3 regions of the Dendrosporobacter sp. 1207_IL3150 genome follow, and region 2 is predicted to be linked to each of the others. Evidence: riboswitches for the same ligand, from Rfam matches in the RefSeq annotation. Region 2 holds a riboswitch; each other region holds the start of a gene.

Region 1 (4,293 bases), on a different contig from region 2:
GATGCGGTTTTAGACATAATTAATAATTCTTTTGTCTTTAGTATAGATGAGCTAAATAACGCAAAGATGCGTAAAAAAACTATGTATATTGCTTCAAATAAAAAGGGTGAATTTATAGGATATTGCATTATATCTGTGGGATTTCCCTTTGAGGTTGTCGGAGAGCTAAAATGTGATATAGAAGGTAAAGTCGTATGGATTGACGTGCTTGAAATCGCAGTTATACATCAAGGATATAACTATGGTCGAATGTTTGTAGAACAGATCAAGAGCAGATGTTCTTACGACATTCTACTTCTATCAATCGAAGAGTCTATATGTTTTTGGCAGCAGACAGGCTTTAAAGTCATTTGCTACTCCGGTGAAATGGCCTATATGATTTATGAAAGACAACCTAGTCGTTTGGCATTTAGCAGCGAGAATACTTTATGTTACATGATATAAGAGTGGAGTATTTCAAGCACTATCTACAGAAGAACCACTATGCGAACGCATAGTGGTTTTTTTATTAAGTACATTTTTTATAGTCTAGCCTGTACACTAAAACACTTTGACGAGGGTCGTTATCATATAGATAAGGTATTTTTATTTCATTCACAAGCACGAAGGGGGTATTTTCTAGAAAGTATATATAGTCATACGATGGATAATACAATATAATGTCTGCTGTTCTTTCAAAGCTTTCTACAGAAATCAAAATATTTCCGATAACCTTAATAAATATTTGTATTGAAAAAGGGTTAAAAAAGTAAAATTTATTATCTGAGGGTTTTATATTATATTCTTCTGCAAAGCAATTTAAGAAATTTATTTTGTTCATGCTATTTTTGTGTTTCTTTAGATAATCTTTTCTATTATCCATAGCTTGTTTATAGAAGAAGTTATTCATTTCTATACCTGTAACAGTGCAGTTGAAAAAATGATTTATGTAAAAATTAAGCCTTCCTTTTCCGCAGCCAAAGTCGACAATATTATCTTCTGCTTTGAAATTATAATGCTTATCTAATATTTCTAATACAGAGTAGGAGGTTGGCTCATATCTGTTGTAGTGCAATGAGTCATTGAATATTTTTTGTTCCCCTGAGGTGTTTATGTTCAATAGTTTTTCATAATATTGTTCATCCATTTATAGTACCTCTAATTCGAGATTTTATTTAAGTGTTATTTTATACTAATTTTTAAATATAGAGAGAAATAATAAAAAGATCAAAACGGTTTATATTCTCATACCTCTATCTAATTTGTGGAAGCATTGTGCGTTTATGTATTTACAGATACTGTAAATATGTCGGATTTTGTAGTTTTAAAGCTCGGTATGGCTCTAATCAGAACTAAGCGGGCGTTATTTTAATCATATAGTACCTAATTTAAGTTTACCTAATTTTAAACCCCGGTTACAGTCTAAATGTCTTTTAAGTGTCTTTGCAAGAAGTTTTTAACAGGAGTACAATAAAAGAGTCATATATTACTTCAAATTCTGTTACATTTCCTGTTATATTCAGTCTTTTCTTGATGAATTGTTAAGTATTGACTGAAAAATGTGGTAAAGAAAGGGATGGTATTATGGCATTTAAGATTGGCGCAGCCGCAATGGTTTTTATTGCAGCTTCTTTATTTGTGCTAAACTTAGTTCACTTAACTGGCGCAATTTAATTGTGAGGTAAGTAAACTGACAAATATATGACAATGAAAAGACACCACCAAATATTTGGATGGTGTTTTTTTTGCCATGTTTAGATAGGTGATATAGAGGTAGCAGTAATATAAGTATGCATTCAGATTGTATGAGTCACTTACAGATGCTACATCAATTGATTTATTAGCTATTCCATAAAAGTGTTTTGCCCTCTAGCTCAGTGCTGAGCTAGAGGGCATTTTCTTCTATGAACTCGTTATTAAATACAAAATTAGGAGCCTTCTCCGTGACGCTCGCCAGTGTGGTGCTGATTTCTTAGTTTTTTTGATCCGGTATTCGGCTCACGCATATGGTGGTCGTTATCCTTTGCATGTATAGGTTCATTTGACGGATCAATTACAGGATAAGTTTCGGGCTTAGACATATTATCTCCTCCAGTTTATTAATACTAGTGATTTCGTCTGGTCTTGCTACTTTGTTAGTTAACATAAGCGTGTCTAAAAAACTCTTTGACGTAGTTAGGGTTAGTTAGAAGATATGGTCTTAAATTGTTTCATACTAACGTGTATCGTGTATTATCTTGCCTGCACTTTAATTTTGCCTATCAAGCGCGATAAACCGTCATGAACACTATTAATATATTGTGGTGACTTATTTAGTTTTATCCGTGGAAGATTTGGGTTAAGTTTTAATTTTGGACAATTGCCCTAGAGGAATAGACATGATGACAGTAGAATGTAAAATTAGACAATATTCGGCAAACTTACTGAAAGGTAAGGACGCAAAGCTATGGGTCTAAGGTCGTGGAGACTATGATTGCCAGGTTGCTGTTTAATTCGTTAAGTAACACCTGGGTCCGCCTGGGTGTGTTTTTTGACGGTTGCCGAATACCGGCAAAGCATTAATATGTGAAAGTGACTAGTAATTCTGCTCATAAGCCTAGCTTGGGAAGGTCGTGAAGGGAATTAAGATGAAAAAAAATGCAGTACTATTATGCTTCGTGGTGGTCTCAATTAATATTTTCAGCACTATAATACATGAATTGGTTGATTACCATGGTAATAATTTTTTTATATTATTACATAGCTTAAGCTTTTTGCTACTTTTGTTAATTGCATATACTACTTTTGTTGAAAATCGAAAAGCAGCGAGGAATACTCAATCTAAAATTAAGGAATCTTTTGATGCGATGAAATCGCTGTTTATGCATATGCCAGGTGCTGTTATGACTTTAAAGAAAGACTTTACTATTATTGAGGTCAACGAATTAGTCAAAAGTGCTACAGGATTCAATCTCAGTGAAATTCAAGGTAAAAAGTGTTACGACGTGTTAGGCAATGGTGACATTTGTTGTGATTGCCTTGTGCAGACCGCGCTGGCCTCTGGAAAACCTCAGTATGGTACAAGGATAAAATACGAGAAAGATAGCAAAACAATATACGGAAAACAAACAGTTATTCCAATTAGGGATGAATGTGGAAATATTGAGTATCTTTATGAGATAGTAACAGATATAACGCAAGAAGTGTTTTTAGAAAAGGAAAACTCAGAGATTCTAATGGACATTGTAACCTCATTGGCTCATCTTATCGAAACTAGAGACCCGTCAACAGGAACCCATTGTATCAACGTACAACGAATAGCCTTATTAATTGGTGAAATCATGGGACTAAATAATGCGGTTTTAAAAGAACTGAGTATTGCAGCTATCCTCCATGATATTGGGAAAATAGGGATTCCCGAATCAATTCTAAATAAACCAGAGCGCCTTAATGCTGTTGAGTTTTTGATAATACAGCGTCATCCTCAGATCGGGTACAATGCAATAAAGCATATCAAGCGACTGCAAGTGGTTAGCGAAGCCATTCTAGATCATCACGAACATTATAATGGTGAAGGATATCCTAATGGTAAAAAGAAAGATGAAATATCTATGATTGCCAGAATTCTCACTGTTGCAGACGTATATGAGGCATTGACCTCTGATAGAGTATATCGTAAGGCAATGAGTACTAAACAAGCTGTGGAAATAATAGGCAAAGGAAAGGGACGACAGTTTGATCCAAGAGTTGTTGACGCATTATTTGAGCTAGTATATACGAAAAAGATAAAACAAATCTGTTAACAAAAGTTGCGCTTTCTGTGCAGATGTAGGAGGCGTGATTTTTTATTTTTGGATATTCCAACTATTTATATAAAAACTCTTAGTAACATGTTTTATGTTCATATAGTTTTTGCCATTATTAGACTGGAAGCTTAGCTAAGTCGAAAAATTCAAAGATAGTACTATCTAAATAGCATATTTTATTGTATACAGAATGAACGTTTTTGTAATGGGTGTTGCATCAAAATTGTTACTATGTTATCTTATATATTATTTGTAGGAAGCATTTGAGTATTTTAAAAGAAATAATTGTCATTTAGTGAAAGGTAGGAGACTCGGATGGAACAGCAATCTTTTAGTAAAACAAAACAACTAGTTTATGCAGCATTGGGCATTGCCCTCGTTTTTATTTGTACAGTTTTTGTAAATGTTCGTCTGCCCATTGCCGCTAACGGCGGATTGGTTCATTTGGGAAATGTACCCCTATTTATTATTGCTATTCTCTATGGTCGGCGGTTCGGCGCTTTGGCGGGTGGAATCGGTATGGCGATTT
Region 2 (4,293 bases):
TCGATCCTTTCCAAGGTACAGTTGGAGCAAACTTTGTCCTAAATACTTTGAAGTTACAAAAAGCTGCTGTCTTAATTGATAATAGCAGTGATTATAGCAAGGGATTATCTGCATTCTTTAAAGATGCTTTCACTAAAGGCGGCGGAAGTATCTTAACTGAAGAAGCTTACTTACAAAAAGACCAGGACTTCAAAACTGTTTTAACAAAGGTCAAGGCTTCAAATCCTGAAGTCATATACGTACCTGGCTATTATGAAGAAGTAGGAAAAATTGTTAAGCAGGCGCGTGAGCTTGGCATTACAGCTCCAATCGTTGGTGGAGATGGATGGGATTCTCCTAAACTCGTTGAGGTGGCATCAGCAGCAGCCTTAAACAACACCTATTTTACTAATCATTACTCGGTAGATGACACCAGCCCAATATCTAAGGCATTCGTAGACGCATATAAGAAAGAATATGGACAAGCACCTGATGCCATGGCTGTACTTGGTTATGATGCAGCAAATGTTCTTATCGATGCAATAAAACGTGCTAATAGTACTGAGTCTGGCAAAATTCGTGAGGCTCTTGCCGCAACTAAAGACTATCCGGCAGTTACTGGCGCAACAACATTAAATACTACTCATGACGCAGTTAAAAGCGCAGTTATAATTGAGATGGTAGATGGTAAGCAAACTTTTAAAGCAACTGTTAAACCTTAATTATTTTTGAAGTATTGTTTAGCTAAAAAGACCTGAATCTTCAATATTGAAGATTCAGGTCTTTAGTTATATAGATAAAAATAGGGAAGGATAACAATTAAGAAATAAATGTGAACTTTTTGCTATATTAAAACAAAAACAAGGAGCGAGAAAAATATGCCAAAGTATCTAGCAATGATCGTGCTTACACTTGTTTTACTTGGATGCAATAAGATTCCTGATTCAAGTATGAGCCAATCGCAAGAGGTCATCAACGACGTAACTAAATACTTTCCAGCTAAAATTCACAGTACTTGGATATATCAAGGCGAAGGCAATGAATATGCAAGTTTTAGCCGTAAAATAGTAGCTTTGAACAATAATAGAATTCAAGTTATCGAAAATAATGGTGGGACCCAACAGACGATGGTATTTAAAATTTCGTCAGATGAGATTAAAAGAACGTTTTTTCTCCCGGAATTCTATACAGAAAGCACTATATTAGATGAGCCGGATAACGCTTCTGAGATGATATTGAAAGCCCCCTTAAGTAAAAATGCAGTGTGGGAAGATTCTATTTCACGCCGGCAAGTAGTAAGTGTCAACGAACAGGTTACAGTTCCTGCTGGTCATTTTAGTAATGTCATTATGATTAAAATTACGTCAATAAAAGAGCAAGTGAACGATAGTCAATTATTTGAATATTATGCGCCCAATGTAGGACTAATCAAGAGAGAGTATACAACGGGGGACAACTATAAAGTAATATCAAAGTTAGCCTCGTACAAATAAAAAGCGGCATCAATTACTTAGAAATTTAAATATATAGACAAATTAGACTATTGATGCTACATTTTAAAAGTCAAATCAAATATTGAGATTTAGGCAAACTTACCGAAAGGTGGGGGCGCAAAGCTAAGGATCTAAGGGCTTAAGCCTAAGATAGCCTGGTTGCATGTTCACTTATTTATTAGAACACTTCTAGCTAGGCGTGACCTAGCTATTTATTTTTTTATGAATTTTTGGCGTATTAGTTAAGCTGTCGTTTTTAGTTTCGTAATGGAAGCATTACATATTTCATTAGGACAGGCAGGTAGTTTAGTGAAAACATTAAGTTTATTTTACGAAAACTTCACATCACTTTCCCGATTTATTCAGGATAATTGTGAGATCTTTTTGAACCCTAATAATTCCGCGATATTGGTCCAGCTCTTTAGCAGTCGTTGTGAACAAAGCTTCTATAAAGAGCTGTTACACGAAATTATAGAGCTTATACCTACTGCTGTTATCATAGGAACGACTTCTTCTGGTGTTATCAAGGATGGTGAGGTCAGCGGTGTTGATACAGTTATTTCATTTTCGATTTTTCAAAAGACTAACATCAGAACAGCAATATACCGAAAAGATGTAGATGAGCATAAGTTGGGTCAAATAATCGCAAAAGACATGGTAACTGACCGTACTAAGCTATTGATGATGTTTACAACTAGCGGCAATCTAAATGTAAGCCATTTACTGCATGGAATTCAATCGATTAGAAAAGCTCTGCCAATGGCCGGTGGGGTAGCTGGGAACGCTCATTTAGGCAAGAGCTTTGTATTCGATAACAGTGAAATTGAAGATTTAGGGGTAGTATGCGCAGTTTTGGAAAGTGACGACTATTAATTAAATCTTACGCCTACCTAGGTTGGCAGCCTATTGGCAAAGTAATGACTGTTACGAAGGCAATAGATGAGCGCGTGTATACTATTGATAATATGCCAGCATATGAGATATATCGTAAGTATCTTGGTATTGACGAGATTGGAAATTTCTATAACGCAATTGAATTTCCTTTGATTATTCAGCGTAATAATACGTATACTGCTAAGTCACCTGTGGTCCACTATGAGGATGACTCACTTGGATTTGCTGCTGAAATAAAAGAAGGAGAAAACGTTCGCTTTGGTTTTGGCCATGTCGGGATGATATCTGAAAAAATCAAAAGTCTAACTTACGATATAAAAAATAAGCCTACCGAAAGTATTTTTATTTATTCCTGTGAATGTAGAAGGGGTTTTTTACAAGAATTAAGCCACATCGAGGTTGAGCCTCTTGCCGAAATTGCGGCAACTGCAGGATTTTATACTGGTGGCGAAATTTTCTTTGATGGGATTGGTAGTCATCTGCTAAATGCAATGATGACTATATTGACTTTATCAGAAACCCCATATACAGAAGTACCTACTACACTTATACCTGAAACTAGTATGAATCAAGACAAAAAGCTATGGCCACGTAAAGACAATGTAGCTGGCAAGAGTGTAGGTGTTTTAAAAGCCTTAACGAATTTAATCAACAAAGTAACCGAGGAGCTCGAAAGCACAAATAAAGAACTAAAATATATTAGCTTGCACGATTCACTCACTGGCTTATATAATCGAACTTTTTTTGAACAGGAAATGAAGCGTTTTGAGGCGTTAGACTGTCAGGTTGGTATTATTATTTGTGATCTAGATAATTTAAAGGAGACGAATGATCAACAAGGTCATAGCTCAGGAGATCAACTTCTAAGAACTGCGGCTGAACTGCTTGAACACTCAGCTAAAAAGGGAGAAATTGTCGCTCGAATTGGCGGAGACGAGTTTGCAATTTTAATTCCAAATGCTAAGGATGCCTATCTTAAAACAAAATGCAAAAATATCTTATATAAAGCGGGATGTTACTCTAAGAGTAATAATAATTTGCTGTTATCTATTGGCTATTCAATTAAGGATAATGTTAATGTTACATGCATGGAAGAAGCGTTTAAAATGGCTGACGAAAAAATGTATCAAGATAAAGCAGCTAGAAAATCTAATTTGTTTTCCTAAATTAAACTGGTAAAAGAATAAAAGCGTGATTGAGCTGACATGCAGCCAATCACGCTTTTATTCTTTTACCAGTTTAGGTACTTCTAACTTAATACTGCCAGCAGGGGCACCAAATAGAGTTTCAAAAAGATTTGCAGAGATTTGCAGTTTATTTCTAACAATATCTAGATCAGACTCATGTCCATATTCTAATGGAGAGCTGACTTCTAGTAGAGCGCCCATTATACCGCCGAAAAACCATAGAGTTTCTTTGATATGAGTAACATTTGTTAAGCCTTGCTTATTACACTCTTCGATAATGCTGGTTAACAATGGGGTTGTAATTATGTTGGTTTGTCGCCACAGCTTGTTTATTAGTAAGCCTTGCTTTTCTTTATATAAAATCTTTCCCAGCAAGCCTGGCTCACCAATATAGGACAGTTTATAAAAACGATTTATAAATTGTTGTAATTTCTCTATTCCTGTAATTTTTTCAAGAGAATGAACTTCTTCTACCAAATTTTTCACATTACGTTCAATAATTGCTTCTAGAATAGCTTCCTTTGATGAAAAATAGTAGTAAAAGGTACCTTGAGCTACATTAACTTTTTTTACAATATCTTGTACTGTTGTCTTTTGATAACCTAAAGCAAGAAACAGATCAAGTGCTGTATCCATTAACTCAGCTTGTCGTACCAAAGGATCTTTAGTAACTCTAGAAATAGCGGCCACCTCCATCGTATGACTGACTAATGTCAGTTAAAATTGTAAGTTAAAAGCAT
Region 3 (4,293 bases), on a different contig from region 2:
TTTCTAAATCTTGAATCAATTTGGGATTTTTGCTTATCTGTTAATCTTAGTGATTTGGAGATTGTTAAGCAAAGTATTGAACTCAATAGGAAGATTGCCGAAGAAGGCCTTCGCAATCCATATGGACTACAAGTAGGTAGAACCATGCAAAGCAATATTAGACTAAAGATATTAGGGGATGACATCGTAAATTATGCTATGTCTTTAACGGCAGCTGGAACGGATGCCAGAATGGCTGGAAGCCCGATGCCCGTAGTTAGTAACTCGGGAAGTGGTAATCAGGGGATTTCTGCAACTATACCAGTTGTAGCCGTTGGTGAACGACTAGGGGCTTCGGAGGAAAAAATCCTGCGGGCTGTTACGTTAAGCCATTTGATTGTTATATACATAAAAGCAAAATTTGGGCGTCTGTCTGCAATCTGTGGCGCAATTGTATCCTGTATAGGGGCAAGCTGTGGAATTGCCACTTTACTTGGAGGCGGTCTAGAAGAAGTTAAAATGGCGATACAAAATATGTTGGGAAATGTAACTGGAATGCTGTGTGACGGCGCAAAACCGGGTTGTGCTCTGAAAGTTGCGACTTGTACAGGTGCAGCAGTGCAATCAGCACTACTGGCAATAAGGGGATTTGGTATCAGGCACACTGATGGCATTATTGAAACAAGTCCCCTGCACTCAATCGAAAACTTATGTCGGATTGGTAGCGAAGGAACGATAGATACCGATAAAATAATTTTGGAAATCATGCTGAATAAGCAGGAGAGCAAAATAGTATCATAGCTCCAGATATTAACGCACCTTTAAAAAGATCCTCGCAAGTGTAACGAACCCCAACCTATTTCAGTACTTATGCTGGAATGGGTTTTTGTTTGTATGGCAAAACCCACTCATATTATTAATCGCCTGATTATTATGGTGAATATTCGTCAAGTTACCTAAGAAAAGAACTTGAGTGAAAAATGTAAGAACGCCGAATCGTTATAATTAAAACATGGGGACAGGTACTATGTTTTCTAAAACAGTTAACCTGTCCCCGTGTTTCTTTCCTAGTCGGCAAACAGTGAGATGACACCTGCTAGGTGATTGTTCTTGATTCAGAGTCTACAACGCGAACGTCGACTTTATGTGATAACTTCAGTTCTTTTTGCAACTTTTCCCGGTCACCCGGGCGTAGCTATCTGGGGAAAGTTCTTGGTATGGTATAATAGAAAAAATTAATACACTTTGGTCTACAAGGAGGCTTAGCAATGACCCCCAAGCAAATCCACCTCGTTTTTGACACCAAGATTGGCGGAACCAAACCGGTGACTGTTGTCGATAACGGCCATAAATGCCCCTTCTGTAATCGCGACGAACTTGAGGGTATCATAGCAGAAGACGGGCCTGTACTCCTCATCGCCAACAAATACCCGGTACTAAGAGATACCTACCAGACCGTCCTCATTGAAACTGATGACTGTTCATCCGAACTGTCGCTCTACCCAAAGGAGCACCTCTACCGAGTCATCCGCTTTGGCGTCGAGAAGTGGCTGGACATGATAGCCGACGGTGAATTTTCTTCGGTACTGTTCTTCAAAAACCATGGCCCTAGCTCGGGTGGATCCATTCGTCATCCCCATATGCAGATCGTCGGCCTTCGCCACGTCGACTATACTGTCAATATTCCCCCGGCTAGTCTCGAAGGTATCGTCATTAGCCGTAACGGCGGTGCTGAACTATCTATTGCTGATAAGCCTCTGGTTGGCTTCATTGAACTAAACATCAAGCTCACCGATCTCAAACAACTCGACCGACTGGCGGACTACCTGCAAATTTGCGCCCACTACTTTCTCCACCACTTCAATCGTCACTGTAACAGCTACAATATCTTCTTCTACCATATACGAGGACAGATAACAGCCAAAGTCATGCCTCGATTCATTACCTCGCCCATCTACGTAGGCTACGTCATCCCCCAGTTTTCTACGCGTATTCCCGATGTAGCAGCTGACCTTAAGCGAATATACGGATTATAAGTTCTGTCGGGTTGAATTCAGGAGACTAATTTCAGCCCCGTGCAGGCGTTAGTCGAAAGAAATAACATAGCGGATTTGTAAGGTTGCGGATCGCTTTCACCAACTAAATCCTGAGATGACTAGAACCCGTGAAATTTCATGGGTTTTTTACTGCGTGTAGTTTTGGTATAGATATGGTTTCACCCCCACCTGGGTTTAGGAAATAATTGACCTAAATTGAAATAATTGACTAATAAGTAAAAAAGTTATAAAATAATAGCAAAAATGATAAAAATTTGTTGGTTTAACTAAATATATGGGCAAACTTGTCGAAAGATAAGGACGCAAAGCTTTGGGTCTAAGGATATAATGTCTATGATTGCCAGGTTGCCAGATGAATTAAAATTACCTTTATGTGGCAAGCGGGAGCTTGCCTCTATTTGTTCCATGATTTAGCCAAACTTCACTTTTAGCTGAGGAAGTCCGCAAACAAGCTGGTGAAAGCAATAGATCCGAAAAATTAAACAATACATAATAAATTAGTAAAAGAATATTGGATTAACTGGTTACATAAGTCTTTTTGCATAGTACCGATGGTTCAAAAACGGGGGGACTAAAGTGAAGTTTGATTTTGGTTATGCCGGAACGTATGTTATATGCGTACTGGTTATGATAATTGTTTGGCTGCTGGTTAAGTATTACAGGATGAAGGAGCAGCTCAAGAAAAACGAAGAGCGATTTAGCAAGCTTATCAATAAGCTTGCTTTGGCTCTTTCTTGTGATAAAAGTATCATTTGCAATGATGAGAAATTTATGGACGACGAAGCTATAATGGCGATATTAAATGATATTACTGATCGTAAAGTAGAGGCAGATTTGCGCAATAGTAAAAAACTTCTCTCTTTGGCGGCAGAATTGACCCATCTGGGGCCATGGAAATATTATAATGAGAAAAACCTTCTCGAATTTGATGATGAGTTTTACATTATCTATGGCACGGATGTGGCTAGGGAAGGTTCATTTATGACTATGGATGAATATGCTAGGAAATTCGTGCATCCGGATGATGTTTGCATTATAGCGATGGAAGTAGAGAAGATGCGTATGACCACAGAACGTCACTATACTGCTGAATTTGAACACCGTATAATACGGCGGGATGGCGAGGTACGCACTATTCTTGTCCGGGTTGATACAGAAAAAGATAACGAGGGGAAGATTCAAAAGTGTTATGGTGCCAATCAGGATATCACCGAACGTAAAGCCATGGAGGCGGCTCTGCACAATAGTCGGGAGATGCTCTCGCTGGCGGCAGAACTAGCCCATCTAGGACCATGGAAATATCACCATGAGGAGGGACTTTTCGAATTTGGTGATGAGTTCTATGCTATCTTTGGTACTGATGTAGCGCGAGAAGGTGCATTCATGACTCCGGAGGTGTACTGGAGAGAATTCGTACACCCAGATGATGCCTGGATGTTTAAGACATCTGAGGTGAAAAGGACGTATGAGCATCGTATTATTCGCAGGGATGGCGAAGTGCGAATTGTCGCTGTGCAAGGGAATATCGTAAAGGATGCCGCTGGCAAGATCATAAAGTGGTATGGGGCGACTCAAGACATCACCGAACAAAAGCAGGCTGAGGCTACTTTGCGTCATCAAACGGAAAAGATTCGTCGCATTGCCTACACCGACGTGCTTACTGGCTTGTCAAATCGCGCACATTTAAATGAAATGCTTGAGGGGGAGATGGAGCAAGCTCGTCGCGGTATGTCGACAGGGGGGGTTCTATTCATCGATTTAGATGATCTTAAGACGGTGAATGATACACTAGGGCACACTTATGGTGATGCAATTATAGTTGAAGCTGGGAAACGCATCGCAAAGGAAGTGGGGAAAAATGCCATCATTGCGCGCATTGGCGGAGACGAATTTGTGGTAATTTTGCCTGGGAAAAGAGATAGGCAATGCATTGCAACTATTGCCGATGGAGTAATTCACGCACTCTGCCAGAATACTGAGGTTTTCGGAGAAATATTTCATCTATCGGCCAGCATTGGTGTTACTATCTATCCCGATGATGATAATACGGCTGAGGGCATCCTTAAGAACGCTGATAACGCAATGTATTTTGCTAAAAATTCCGGTAAGAATTGCTGGAAATTCTACGATGTGGAAATGCAGGCAGTGGCTTATGAAAAGATGATGCTTACCAAAAGTCTGCACCGCGCAGTAGGAAATAATGAGTTTGAAGTGTATTATCAACCGCAAGTAAATATTGCTGACGGCGCTATCGTGG

Evidence for each region. A riboswitch is a leader RNA that binds a small molecule or an ion and turns the genes downstream of it on or off. The one in region 2 is predicted to bind cyclic di-GMP.
Region 1: linked by a shared signal. The riboswitch ahead of V6C17_RS04485 (HD domain-containing phosphohydrolase) and the one ahead of V6C17_RS13950 (FIST N-terminal domain-containing protein) in region 2 are both predicted to bind cyclic di-GMP.
Region 3: linked by a shared signal. The riboswitch ahead of V6C17_RS04690 (sensor domain-containing protein) and the one ahead of V6C17_RS13950 (FIST N-terminal domain-containing protein) in region 2 are both predicted to bind cyclic di-GMP.

The regions. Positions count from the first base shown of each region.
Region 1 covers NZ_JBAIYU010000010.1:215,378-219,670, reverse strand. Annotated here, with positions in the region: gene V6C17_RS04500 (hypothetical protein) at 1-444, shown strand, start outside; gene V6C17_RS04495 (methyltransferase) at 509-1,126, opposite strand; gene V6C17_RS04490 (hypothetical protein) at 1,908-2,060, opposite strand; cyclic di-GMP riboswitch class I at 2,383-2,468, shown strand; gene V6C17_RS04485 (HD domain-containing phosphohydrolase) at 2,607-3,761, shown strand; gene V6C17_RS04480 (ECF transporter S component) at 4,080-4,293, shown strand, end outside.
Region 2 covers NZ_JBAIYU010000030.1:153,326-157,618, forward strand. Annotated here, with positions in the region: gene V6C17_RS13940 (ABC transporter substrate-binding protein) at 1-701, shown strand, start outside; gene V6C17_RS13945 (TapB family protein) at 858-1,472, shown strand; cyclic di-GMP riboswitch class I at 1,555-1,639, shown strand; gene V6C17_RS13950 (FIST N-terminal domain-containing protein) at 1,782-2,345, shown strand; gene V6C17_RS13955 (sensor domain-containing diguanylate cyclase) at 2,390-3,532, shown strand; gene V6C17_RS13960 (TetR/AcrR family transcriptional regulator) at 3,590-4,249, opposite strand.
Region 3 covers NZ_JBAIYU010000010.1:255,892-260,184, reverse strand. Annotated here, with positions in the region: gene V6C17_RS04700 (L-cysteine desulfidase family protein) at 1-780, shown strand, start outside; gene V6C17_RS04695 (DUF4931 domain-containing protein) at 1,248-2,015, shown strand; cyclic di-GMP riboswitch class I at 2,304-2,389, shown strand; gene V6C17_RS04690 (sensor domain-containing protein) at 2,613-4,293, shown strand, end outside.